2 regions of the Marinomonas vaga genome follow, and region 1 is predicted to be linked to the other one. Evidence: predicted binding sites of a transcription regulator. Region 1 holds the regulator's gene; the other holds the start of a gene.

Evidence for each region. Region 1 encodes FliA, which starts transcription of late flagellar genes. Its sites were predicted from a motif close to CTAAAGTTNNNNNNNNNNCNGCCGATA; they were not measured.
Region 2: the regulator FliA is predicted to act here: its motif matches at 2,560-2,586, upstream of flgM (flagellar biosynthesis anti-sigma factor FlgM).

What each region holds. Positions count from the first base shown of each region.
Region 1 is NZ_AP043903.1:2,003,936-2,010,120, forward strand. Features, by position in the region: gene flhA (flagellar biosynthesis protein FlhA) at 1-164, shown strand, start outside; gene flhF (flagellar biosynthesis protein FlhF) at 294-1,604, shown strand; gene ACZ5DR_RS09345 (RNA polymerase sigma factor FliA) at 1,700-2,443, shown strand; gene ACZ5DR_RS09350 (chemotaxis response regulator CheY) at 2,501-2,881, shown strand; gene ACZ5DR_RS09355 (protein phosphatase CheZ) at 2,890-3,690, shown strand; gene ACZ5DR_RS09360 (chemotaxis protein CheA) at 3,706-6,075, shown strand; gene ACZ5DR_RS09365 (protein-glutamate methylesterase/protein-glutamine glutaminase) at 6,097-6,185, shown strand, end outside.
Region 2 is NZ_AP043903.1:1,816,236-1,822,420, forward strand. Features, by position in the region: gene ACZ5DR_RS08380 (methyl-accepting chemotaxis protein) at 126-1,433, shown strand; tRNA gene ACZ5DR_RS08385 (tRNA-Arg) at 1,552-1,627, opposite strand; gene ACZ5DR_RS08390 (flagella synthesis protein FlgN) at 1,711-2,187, opposite strand; gene flgM (flagellar biosynthesis anti-sigma factor FlgM) at 2,206-2,523, opposite strand; gene flgA (flagellar basal body P-ring formation chaperone FlgA) at 2,634-3,326, opposite strand; gene ACZ5DR_RS08405 (chemotaxis protein CheV) at 3,454-4,386, shown strand; gene ACZ5DR_RS08410 (CheR family methyltransferase) at 4,423-5,256, shown strand; gene flgB (flagellar basal body rod protein FlgB) at 5,440-5,838, shown strand; gene flgC (flagellar basal body rod protein FlgC) at 5,841-6,185, shown strand, end outside.

The DNA of each region.
Region 1 (6,185 bases):
AACAAGAGGCTATGGGTAACGCACCAATTTTGATTGTGTCTGCTCCTATTCGTCCAATGTTGGCCCGTTTTATGCGTTACGGGGGAGTGAATATGTCAGTTCTCTCCTATCAAGAAGTGCCAGATCATAAGCGCGTCACGGTTGTCGCTGTAATTGGTCAATGAATCAAGGAAAACCATTGATTTTCACGCTATATTTATGAAAATCTTTCCGGTAAGCTATGGATTTGTATGCAAAAATAAACTGAAAGGACTGGTATATAAATGCAGTATAGGCGGTTTCGAGCTCCTGATATGCACAAGGCAATACGGAAAATCCGTGACGCCGTAGGGCCTGACGCTGTCATTTTGTCCAATAAAAAGCTTCCATCAGGGGAAGTCGAGATTGTTACTGTCATTGATTATGATGGTTCTGTGCCGCCAAGTTTTTCTCCTTCTTCAAGTAATAGAGCACCTGAAAAGCCGCCTGCATCAGCGCAACCAAGCCAGTCCTACAAAGAGCGTATTGAGCAGGCCCGCAATATGGATGTTCAGGGGGCAAATGAGCCTGCTGGGCGCAAACGTTCAGGTGATGCTTACGAGGTCTTTGAAGAAGCGCCGGCGCCTAGTCAACCCACATACCAGCCACCTTATGACCCAGAGCCTGTTATCGACGAAGCGCTTTCGGTCAAGCCTCATACCCATGCTCGGCCTACGGCTGACGAAGAAAAGCTTCGTGCTATGGAAGAAGAGCTGCATCAAGTACGTGAGTTATTAGAGCGCAGCCAAACGGCAACAGAAGCTGCACCTCGACCAAGCACCTCGAAGACACCGCGAAATAAGCTTCAAGAACAACTTGTGACCTTGGGTCTCTCTGAACGAGTGATTGATAAAATTGCTTCTGATCTTCAGCTAACCGGACGTGAGGAAGATTGGAAAAAAGCCTTATCGTATCTTGCGGATTGCATCCCAGTTAGAAACTCCGGTGATGCCTTTAGAGGCTGCATTGCTTTCATGGGGCCTACAGGGGTCGGCAAGACCACTTCCATTGGTAAAATCGCCGCACAATATGTTTTAAAGCACGGTCCAGGGAGTGTTGCGCTGGTGACTACTGATACTTACCGTATCGCAGCCCATGAGCAGCTTCGTACTTTTGGTCGGATTTTGGGCGTGCCTGTTGAAGTGGTAAATGAATATTCAGACCTTAATGAAGTGCTCGACAAATACTCAGATTACTCCCTTGTACTAGTGGATACGGCAGGTATGAATCCCCGCGACCGTAACCTAGAGCGTCAACTCGCTATGATGAAGCGCGCCCGCGGCCATCTGAAAAAGCTGCTAGTGTTACCTTGTACTAGTCAAAGACAAGTACTAAAAACCGTCGTAGATGTGTATTCCCAAGTGCAGCTTGATGGCTGTGTCTTGAGTAAACTGGACGAGTCAGCCTCCCTTGGTGAAGCCATAAGTGTGGTGATCGAGGAAGGACTACCCGTCATGTACGTGGCCGATGGTCAGCGAATCCCTGATGACATCGAACCTGCGCGGGCCCATAACTTAATCAGTAGAGCTGTATATACCGCCGAGCAGTTTGGCCAGCTATATGGGTCACTAAAGTATGGGAGTTAGTAAAATTATGTTATTTGTCAGAGCGTGATGTATAACTATATAGTACATTTGATCATGCCTTCACAGGCGGCAGACACAAGGTTATAGCGCATCGTATGCAACGCAAAGATGGTTACAGCACATACTCAAAGAAAGCAACGTTGTCGATTGATTCGATCGTGCAGCAGTATGACTACTTGGTAAAGAAAATTGCCTACCACTTGTTAGCGCGTTTACCTAGCAATGTAGACGTGGACGATTTACTGCAAGCGGGCATGATGGGGTTGATTGAAGCCTACAAACGTTTTGAATCGACTAAAGGCGCATCCTTTGAAACCTATGCTGGGATCAGGATTCGTGGTTCGATTATGGATGAGGTGCGTAAAAGCGATTGGGCGCCTCGTTCAGTAAGACGAAATGGTCGAGCTGTCACGACCGCGATTCGCGAAATCGAAGCGGCGACAGGTCGCGAAGCAACAGATTTAGAAGTGGCTGCTCATATGGGAATAAGCATCGACGAATACCATGATATTGTGCATTCCTCGATGTCGACCCAGTTGTTCAGTTACGAAGAAATGTTAGACAGTGAAAATGGCGGTCATGAATTAGACATTGAGTCTGATAGTGATGCCGGCCAGCCTCATCATCTAGTAGAAGAGAGTGGCTTCCAGAGTCATTTGGCACAAGAGATTGATCGTTTGCCAGAGCGTGAAAAACTAGTGTTATCGCTCTACTACAATGATGAGCTTAATTTAAAAGAAATTGGTGCCGTTCTTGGTGTCAGCGAATCACGAGTCAGTCAGATTCACAGTCAAGCTGCTATGCGGCTGCGAGCTAGGCTGAGTGATTGGCAAGATTAAAGGCTATGATAATTATGACATTACCTGTGGGTTGTGGAGGTTGCATTGGATAAAAATATGAAAATCCTGATTGTTGATGATTTCTCAACGATGAGACGTATCATCAAAAATCTGCTGAGGGATTTGGGCTTTACCAATACAGTCGAAGCAGATGATGGTACGACTGCTCTGCCAATTTTGCAGACAGGCACAATCGACTTCTTGGTAACAGACTGGAACATGCCTGGAATGACAGGGATTGAGCTGCTTCGTGCTGTGCGTGCGGATGACAAGCTCAAAACGATTCCTGTACTAATGGTAACCGCTGAAGCCAAACGTGATCAGATCATTGCTGCCGCTCAAGCGGGGGTAAATGGCTACGTGGTGAAACCTTTCACCGCTGTTGCGTTAAAAGAAAAGATTGAGAAGATATTCGAACGAATTGATTCTGCTAAGTAGGTGTCTGCATGTCTGAACGTAACGATTCAAAGCTGGGTGAATTCGAATCTGTTGTCAAAGATGGCGCAGTAGATTTACTTAACAAAATTGAAGTCGGTGATTTCAGTGGCGCGATCAAAATCATTCAAGAGTTGAGTGATGCCCGCCACAAGAGCTTTTACAACGAAGTGGGCTACCTGACCCGCAGCCTGCATGATGCGATTCGAGATTTCCAAATTGACTCAATGGAAATGATGTTGCAAAACGGCGGCGCAGTTGATTCCCCTGAAGCCACGTCTAAGATCACGGACGCTTCTGATCGCTTAAACTATGTTATTGAAATGACCAGCTCAGCTGCTAACAAGACCATGGACATGGTTGATAGCAGTGTTCCTGTTGCCAGCGAGTTGCAGAATCAGGCCCGTGAATTACACAAAGACTGGAATCGTTTGATTCAACGTGATTTAACGCCCCAAGAGTTTCGAGATTTGTACAAACGTATTGATGCCTTTCTTAAGTACACCGATGAAAGCGCGACCACACTACACACAAATCTTAATACCATTTTATTGGAACAGGGTTATCAGGATCTTACCGGACAAGTGATCACTCGAGTGAACGATTTGATTCGCGATGTTGAAGAGCGTTTGGTGCATCTCGTGTCGGTTGCTGGTCGAGTGGATAGCATTTCAGGCATGGAACACGAAGAAAAGAGCCAAGAAAATAATGATGATCGTGGTCATGGGCCAGCGATTAATAAGAAAGACAACCCTGAAGTACTGAATAACCAAGACGAAGTAGACGATCTTCTTTCAAGTCTTGGTTTTTAATAGGAGCTGCTGCGGATGAGTTTCGAGGTCGATGAAGAAATTCTACAGGATTTTTTGGTAGAAGCTGGAGAAATCCTGGAACAGCTCTCAGAGCAATTGGTAGATCTGGAGCAAAATCCAGAAGACAATGCCTTGTTGAATGCAATTTTCCGAGGGTTCCATACGGTTAAGGGTGGTGCTGGGTTCTTGCAGTTAACTGCTTTGGTTGATTGCTGTCACTATGCAGAGAACGTGTTTGACGTACTACGTAACCATCAGCGTACCGTTGACTCTGATCTGATGGACGTTGTTCTACAAGCCCTTGATGCTGTCAATGAAATGTTCGAAACCGTTCGCGCTGGCGGAGAACCAGAGCGAGCAGATCCGCAGCTTATTGAAGCGCTGAGTTATTATGCTAAACCGCCCAGTGCAGATGAACTGGCGGCCAATGACGACGAACAAGACGACACACCTGAAGAGGTCGAAGAGGCTGTTGATGATGAGCCTGTGATTGAAGAACCTGTCGCAGAAGACGTCGTAGACGATCAAACTCCTGAAGACTTGTCTGATGATGAGTTTGAATCTCTGCTCAGCGCACTAGGTTCTTCCGATACAGAGAATGATAGCGAGTCCGAATCCTCCTCTGCCGCAGATCAAGAATCCGATGAAATATCGGAAGACGAGTTTGATGCTCTGTTGGATCAGCTCCATGGTGCAGGAGCCCCTGGGGTCAGTGCCGCTTCTGATACGGCAAAAGAAGAGCCAAAGAAAGAGACTACTGAAGCACCGGCAGCAAACTCTGGTGATGATTCAGACGAAATTACAGAAGACGAATTTGAAGCGTTATTAGACCAGCTTCATGGTGGCAGTGCTCCTGGCTTGGATGAGTCAGAAAAGGCTGAAGCACCCAAAGCTGATACGAGTAAAGACGAAGCAGATAAGTCTGCACCAAGCTCTGACTCAGCTGAATCCGACTTGATTACCGAAGACGAGTTTGAACAACTGCTTGATAGCTTGCATGGTAAGGGGCAAGCGCCTGAGGCGAAAGAGCCAAAAGCTGCTGCAGCTGAAAATGCCAAAGAGGCACCTAAGTCTGAGCCGAAGAAGCCAGCATCAGAAAAACCAGCCCCAGAAAAGCCAGCTCCAAAAAAACCAGCAGCACCCAAAAAACCGACTGTTACGCCTAAGGCTGAAAAGCCAGAAGCGGAGCCTAAAGACAAAGCTAACTCGCCCGTGGTTCAAGAAACCACAGTGCGTGTGGATACCAAGCGCCTTGATGACATCATGAACATGGTCGGCGAGCTGGTACTGGTTCGTAACCGCCTTGTTCGTCTTGGCTTACAAAGCGACGATGAGTCCATGGGCAAAGCCGTTGCCAACTTGGATGTGGTGACAGGTGATTTGCAGAACGCGGTCATGAAAACCCGTATGCAGCCTATTAAAAAGGTATTTGGTCGATTCCCTCGAGTGGTCCGTGACTTGGCTCGTAACCTCAAAAAAGAAGTGAATTTAGAGCTTCGAGGTGAAGAAACCGATTTAGATAAAAACCTAGTGGAAGCCCTAGCAGACCCATTGGTCCACTTGGTGCGTAACTCGGTTGACCACGGTATTGAAGCGCCTGATGTTCGTGAAAGCAAAGGCAAGCCTAGGGTAGGTCACGTAATCTTATCTGCTGAGCAAGAAGGTGATCATATCCTTCTGTCTATCGATGATGATGGTGCAGGTATGGATGCTGATGTCTTGCGCCGTAAGGCTGTCGAAAAAGGCATCATGGACACTGACGCCGCAGAGCGTCTATCTGATGATGAAGCGTTCAACCTGATTTTTGCGCCAGGGTTCTCTACCAAAGTTGAAATTACGGACGTGTCGGGTCGTGGTGTTGGGATGGACGTTGTTAAAACGAAAATCTCTCAACTCAACGGTACCTTGGATATTAAATCCGTATTGGGTCAAGGCTCTCGTTTCAGTATTAAAGTGCCACTGACATTGGCTATCATGCCAACTCTGATGGTGATGCTGAACGATCAAGCGTTTGCTTTCCCATTGGTCAGTGTGAATGAAATTTTCCACCTTAATCTTAAGAAAACCAATGTGGTGGATGGTCAGAAAGTCGTAGTCATACGCGGTAAAACCTTGCCTATTTTCCATCTTAAGGATTGGTTAATTAAAGGTGCGGCCTACGAAGAGAAGCCAGAAGAAGCCCATGTGGTGGTAGTCCAAGTGGGCATGAATGAAGTGGGTTTTGTGGTAGACCAGCTAGTAGGTCAAGAAGAAGTGGTGATCAAACCTCTAGGCAAAATGCTCCAAGGTACACCGGGTATGGCTGGCGCAACCATCACAGGTGATGGGCGTATTGCGTTGATTCTTGATGTACCGAGTATGCTGAAATCATATGCGTCCCGTTAGTAGGTTGATAGGAGCGGTTGTATGCCAGTGAAGGTGCTGGTCGTTGATGACTCTGGTTTTTTTCGTCGCCGACTTGTAGAGATATTTAGTGCTGATCCTCGCCTGCAAGT
Region 2 (6,185 bases), 190 kb from region 1:
TAGGTACAAAAAACAACCAAAAATAACAGCTCTCTACCTAATGTTGTGCAGGAATGTGACCCATACTCTATGCTCATTAAAGTGATTCATGGACGTCAAATCGCGGAATAGCCTGAGGGGGTAAGATGTTTTTTGGTTCACGTATACAGACATCAACACAACAACAAAAAACCGATAGCGAGCATGCGCTATTTAAGCTGAAAAGCGAGTTGGATGCGATTAAGTCCAATGCCGCTTTCATACGATTTGATCCAAACGGTGTGATCCTCGAAGCAAATAAGCTGTTTTTAGAAACGGTGGGGTATGCTTTAGAAGAGGTGGTTGGTCAGCACCATCGAATCTTTTGCCAAGAGTCCTTGGTTAAGTCAGAAGCTTATAGTGAATTTTGGGCCGATCTTGCTCAAGGGCATTCCTTTAGAGATACCTTTACTCGGGTTAAGAAGGATGGCACTTTGTTGATCCTAGAGGCGGCTTACTTTCCTGTTAAAGATGAACAAGGGGCGGTGTTTGAGGTCATTAAGATTTGTCATGATGTGACCGCCAGACAACGAAACCTTGAGTCTAAGGATGCCATTCTAGATGCGTTAGACCGCTCCCAAGCGGTGATTGAGTTTCTGCCGGATGGCACTGTTATTAATGCTAATCAAAACTTCCTTGCCGTTATGGGATACAGTCAATCGGATGTGGTTGGCAAACACCACCGTATGTTTTGTGACGATGCTTTTTATAAAGAGAACCCAAGGTTTTGGGAGTCATTGGCAGATGGCAAGCTTTCGTCTGGACGTTTTAAACGGGTAAACAGTGATGGCAAGGTGATTTGGCTGGAGGCCACTTATAATCCCATTTTAGATGAGACGGGTAAGGTCTATAAAATCATCAAATTTGCCTCTGACATCACGTCTCGAGTGAGCATTGCTATGACGGCGGTTGATATGGCCGCAGCGACATCAGAACAAACCAGTCAAATCACCACTAACGCAGTACAGGTACTCAATGAGGCTGTTAATACCTCTCACCGAATTGCGGCTCAAGTAGGACATGCATCCGAGATTGGAGAAGAGTTAAAAGAACAGTCGAAAAGTATTTCTGACATGGTGGTGACCATTCATTCGATTGCGGATCAGACGAATTTGCTGGCGCTTAATGCGGCCATTGAAGCGGCTCGTGCGGGTGACGCTGGGCGGGGCTTCTCGGTTGTGGCGGACGAAGTCCGTAAGCTTGCCAGCAACACGGCAGAGGCAACTGCTGAGATCTCTCGGGTTGTGGAGCGCAACCATGAATTGATCAATAACATAGACCAAGAGCTGGCATCCGTGTCAGGGATTGCTATGCACGGGCAAGAAAGCATCAACAATGTTTCCAATGGTCTTGAAGAAGTGCGTCAAGGAGTTGAGCAGTTCGTACAAATGGTAGAGGCCATGAAACCATCCTAATCTTTAATTTTATGGTTTAAGCGGTCTGAAGCTCTCTTTGAGTAGTGTCTTATTGCAAATGCTGACGGTGCTTGCGAGAAATAAATAAGCCGCTCGTCGAAGCGGCTTTAAAAAACTGTGGCGTCTCCACCAGGACTCGAACCTGGAATAGCCGCTTAGGAGGCGGCAGGTATATCCCGTTTACCTATGGAGACACTGGCGGCTAGTATACTGAATTCTCTTGGTGTCGCCAAGATAAGCTAGATATGTGGCTGATTTATAAGCAGTTATGGGTTTGTTAAGCGCGGCCTAAGGTGTGCTTGCTACTCACTGGGCGTGTGTTGCCGCTGGCGGTGTAGACTTTGTTTTTGCGGCTGTGGCCTTGGAGTGTTTCAAACATCACTTTATTGCGCTTTTGCAGGGTGCTGAGTATGCGGGCGTTAGTGAAGTTTTCTTTTTTACATTGCTCAAGAAGCTCGTTGCAGGCGTCGGCCATTTGTTTGACGTCGTCCATGGTGGCGGGTTGTTGGGCCAGCCAATCTTTGAAGACAAAGTCTGGAGCTTTGGCTTCTACCACACCGAATTTGATTAGCATTTTAGCGCGTTTTTGGTTAGCGGATTCGATGGTGTCGAGTAGGGATTTTTTTTCTGCGGCAAGTTGCAGGATGTCATCTGCTGTGGCGGTTGCAAGGGCGGAGCGCTCACGTGACAAAACCTCAAGCAGTTGCTCGAGGCTTTCTTTCATTTGTACAAACAGCGGGGCAAGCGGGATCATGGGGGCCAGTCGCTAATATTAGCTAAACAGGGCGTCCATAGACATCATGTTGCCAGCAAGCTTCTCAGTATCGATTTTGTACTCGCCTGCAGCAATGGCTTGTTTGATTTGCTCTACTTTGTCCATGTCGATGGCTGAACTCTCGGAGTCAGATCCTTTAGATTGCAGAGATTGAGCCACACTGCTAAGTTGCACTGTGTCTTCCGCTAGGGTTTCTTTGCTGTCTACAGATGAAGTAGACGCATTAGAAGAAGCGTTCGCTTCGTCTTTGGAAACTCGTTCGTTTTTGGTGGTTAGAGACGGTTGAGTACCGACTCCATTTAAGTTAATTGCCATGTTGCTTGCCTCCAGAAATTAGTCCGCTAACCCAGTTATCGGTTAAGCACAGCAAAACTTTAATAAAAAGTTCGAGTTTTTTAACTGAATTGAGCAAGTCGCTTATACGATCAATAGTTTACTAAAACCTCGCTGTCGCTGACAACTTTTCCGTACACAATTCGACCAGAACTGGTGTTTTCTACACGTATTTGTTGGCCTTGTACGCCATCTTCTAACGCGGTGCCATTCATTTTCACAATAATGCCGCCACTTTTAGCGGTTATGAGCACGCTACTGCCTTTTTTTACTAAGTTTGGCTTGTCAGTAAGTTGGTCGGTGATGAAGCTATTGATACGAATGTTGCGTGAGGCAATCAGGCCGTAGGGCGGGTTAGTGTCGGTATATAGGTGACCTCGCAAAGTGGATAAGTCGATTTCGCCTATATCTGTGTTACTTTTAGTGATGCGCTCTCCACGGGAGATGGGGGTGATGGCTTTAATGCCTTGAATGAAGATATGTTGCTCCACCGGTACGTAAGACTTCCAGAAAGGTTCCTCGCAGCTGATGGCGTAGGTGGTTCTACGGGTGGCTTCTGGACGTTGATTTTCTATGGTGATTTGCTCCGGTGAGCAATCAGGTAGGTAATTTAAAGCCACTTGGTTTTGTAGTTCAATGCTGATGCGAGCGTCCGGATAAATGGATTGTAGGCGCGGGTATTCTTCGTTTTTGATGAAGTGTTGGATTTGCGTTTCTATTTGTGACGCATGACTCCCAGTAGAAATAAAAAAGAGTAAGATGGTCAAAAGCTTGACTCGACCCATCGTAAATCTCCAGAGATGTGGACTTGGGTTAGTAAAAAAACAAAAATCACTCTATCATTTGGAGAGAGATTTTCATAACAATAGGGTTTCTCCCTTTTAATAGAGCGCATAATTTGAGGAGGCGTGTATGGCCGGAGTTCTCGAGAGTGTAAATCAGCGTACTCAACTCGTTGGAGAGAACCGTCTTGAGCTATTGCTATTCCGACTGAACGGCAAGCAGATTTACGGTATCAACGTTTTCAAGGTAAAAGAAGTTCTGCAATGTCCCAAGCTGACCACTATGCCACACAGTAGTCCAGTCGTACGCGGGGTTGCTCACATTCGTGGTGGCACGATTCCTATTTTGGATTTGGGGTTGGCGACGGGAGCGAGCCCTATTGAGAACATTGAGCACTGCTTTGTCATCATTACGGAATACAACCGCCGCATTCAAGGGTTTTTGGTCCGTGGTGTAGAGCGTATCGTTAACATGAATTGGAGCGATATTCAGCCGCCACCAAAAGGCTTATCCAATGACAACTATTTGACTGCCGTATGTCAGGTAGACAAAGAGATGGTTGAAATCATCGATGTAGAGCAGATCCTTTCTGAGGTGGCTCCGACTCGTCAAAACATCACTGCGGGTATCGTAACGGATGATGTTCAAACTAACGCCCAGAACCATCATATCTTGATTGTAGACGATTCCTCTGTGGCTCGTAAGCAGATCAAGCGTTGTATGGAAGATGTAGGCTTTGCTACAACGGTGTTGTGTGATGGCAAAGAAGCCTTGGATTATTTGCAAGGCATGGTCGCTGATGGTGTGGATATTACCCGTGAGTTTTCCATGGTCATTTCTGATATCGAGATGCCGGAAATGGATGGCTACACTTTGACCACTGCTATCCGTAATGACAGTCGTCTGCAAGACTTGTTTATCTTGCTGCATACCTCTTTGAGTGGTGTGTTTAACGAAGCAATGGTTAAGAAGGTTGGTGCAGATGGTTTCTTGGCGAAGTTCCAGCCGGATGAACTTGCACGTATTGCAATCGAAACGGTTGAAGCACAGGCTGAAGCTTAAGTTTAGTTGAATTTGCTTGTGCACTAAGGAGTCTGGATGCAGAGCAGTACGAATACGATTTCTCCCGGCGGGTACGATCGATTTCGCAAATACTTGCAGAAAGAGAGCGGTATTTCATTAAGCGAAAATAAGCAGTATTTGGTGGCCAGTCGCTTAGGTAAGCTACTGGAGCGTGAGAAATTCACTAAAATTGAAATGTTGGTGGATGCATTGGAGCGTGGTGGGCGTTCGGCGAAGCTTCGGGAAGAAGTGATTAACGCCATGACGACCAACGAGACCTTGTGGTTTCGTGATACGCATCCATTCAAGATTTTGAAGGATGTGGTGTTGCCTGAGTTCTCTCAGCGCCCTGTACGTATCTGGTCTGCAGCGTCTTCTACTGGCCAAGAACCTTACTCAATTAGTATGGTGTTGGATGAATATAAGCAAATGAAACCCAGTGCTTTGAAAGCAGGGGAGCGTATTGTCGCTACGGACATTTGTACTAATATTTTGATGCACGCAAAACAAGGTGAGTACGACAGTTTGGCCATTGCTCGAGGGTTGAGCCCTGATAAGCAAAATCGCTATTTTGAGAAGCTGTCTGAAAGTACTTGGAAAGTGAAACCTGCGGTGGCTTCTCGGGTAGAGTTCCGTTATCTGAATTTGATTGATTCGTTCAGCTCATTGGGAAAGTTCGACATCATTTTCTGTCGCAATGTACTGATCTATTTTACTGCCGAAACTAAGGCCGATATCTTGAAGCGTATGCATGCCAGTTTGAATCCTGGAGGGTTTTTATTCCTTGGGGGGTCAGAGGCATTGAGCGGTATGTCTTCTTTGTTTGATATTGTTCAATGTCATCCGGGTATCGTTTACCGGGCTAAATAACATTTCTTAATTTAGGCTATGCTAAAACGGCAACTCGATTTTCGGGTTGCCGTTTTTTGTTTGCCGCCTCTTGCCGCTTAAGGGTAGCTTATTTTTCAAGTTACTGAAAAATAAGGAATTTATATTTGGCACTTATCTTGCTAAACAAGTTGTAAGTAATCAAATTTTACCAACGAGGATTTCATGGCTATCTCTTTTAACGACGCATTTGCTGGACACGATAAGACGCTACTGTTTCGCAGTGCTCGTGCTTCCGTGTTAGCAAATAACATCGCCAACGCAGATACGCCCCACTACAAAGCTCGTGACATCACGTTTGATTCCATGTTGGAAGCAGAGCGTAGCAGATTGGAATTGTCAGGTGATGATGATCAGCACATTGCTGCGAGCAGTTCTTTTTCAACAGGCAGTGATGAGATGCTTTACCGCAATCCAAGTCAGCCGTCTCTTGATGGTAATACGGTGGATATGCAGCGTGAGCAAGCGGAATTTGCCCAGAACTCGTTGCAATTTGATACAAGTTTTATGTTTTTGGATAGAAAAATCAGCGGCATGAAGAAAGCGCTTACCGGAGGTCAATAATAATGTCTTTAAGTAATATTTTTGCCATTTCTGGTTCTGCGATGAGTGCCCAAACGGTTCGCCTAAATACGGTGGCCAGTAACATCGCTAACGCTGACAGTGTGGCGAGTTCAGTTGACCAGACCTATCGTGCCCGCAAGCCTGTGTTTGAGCAGATGCTGACCCAAGAGATGCGTGAACGTGGCTGGAATGCCCAAGGCGGTGTTATGGAAAATGCATCCGGTATGGGCGTTCAGGTAGCCGGTATTATCGAGTCTGATGCGCCGCTTCAACCGCGCTATGAGCCTGATAGTCCGATGGCTAACGAAGAAGGTTATGTGTTCTATCCAAATGTGAATCCGGTGGAA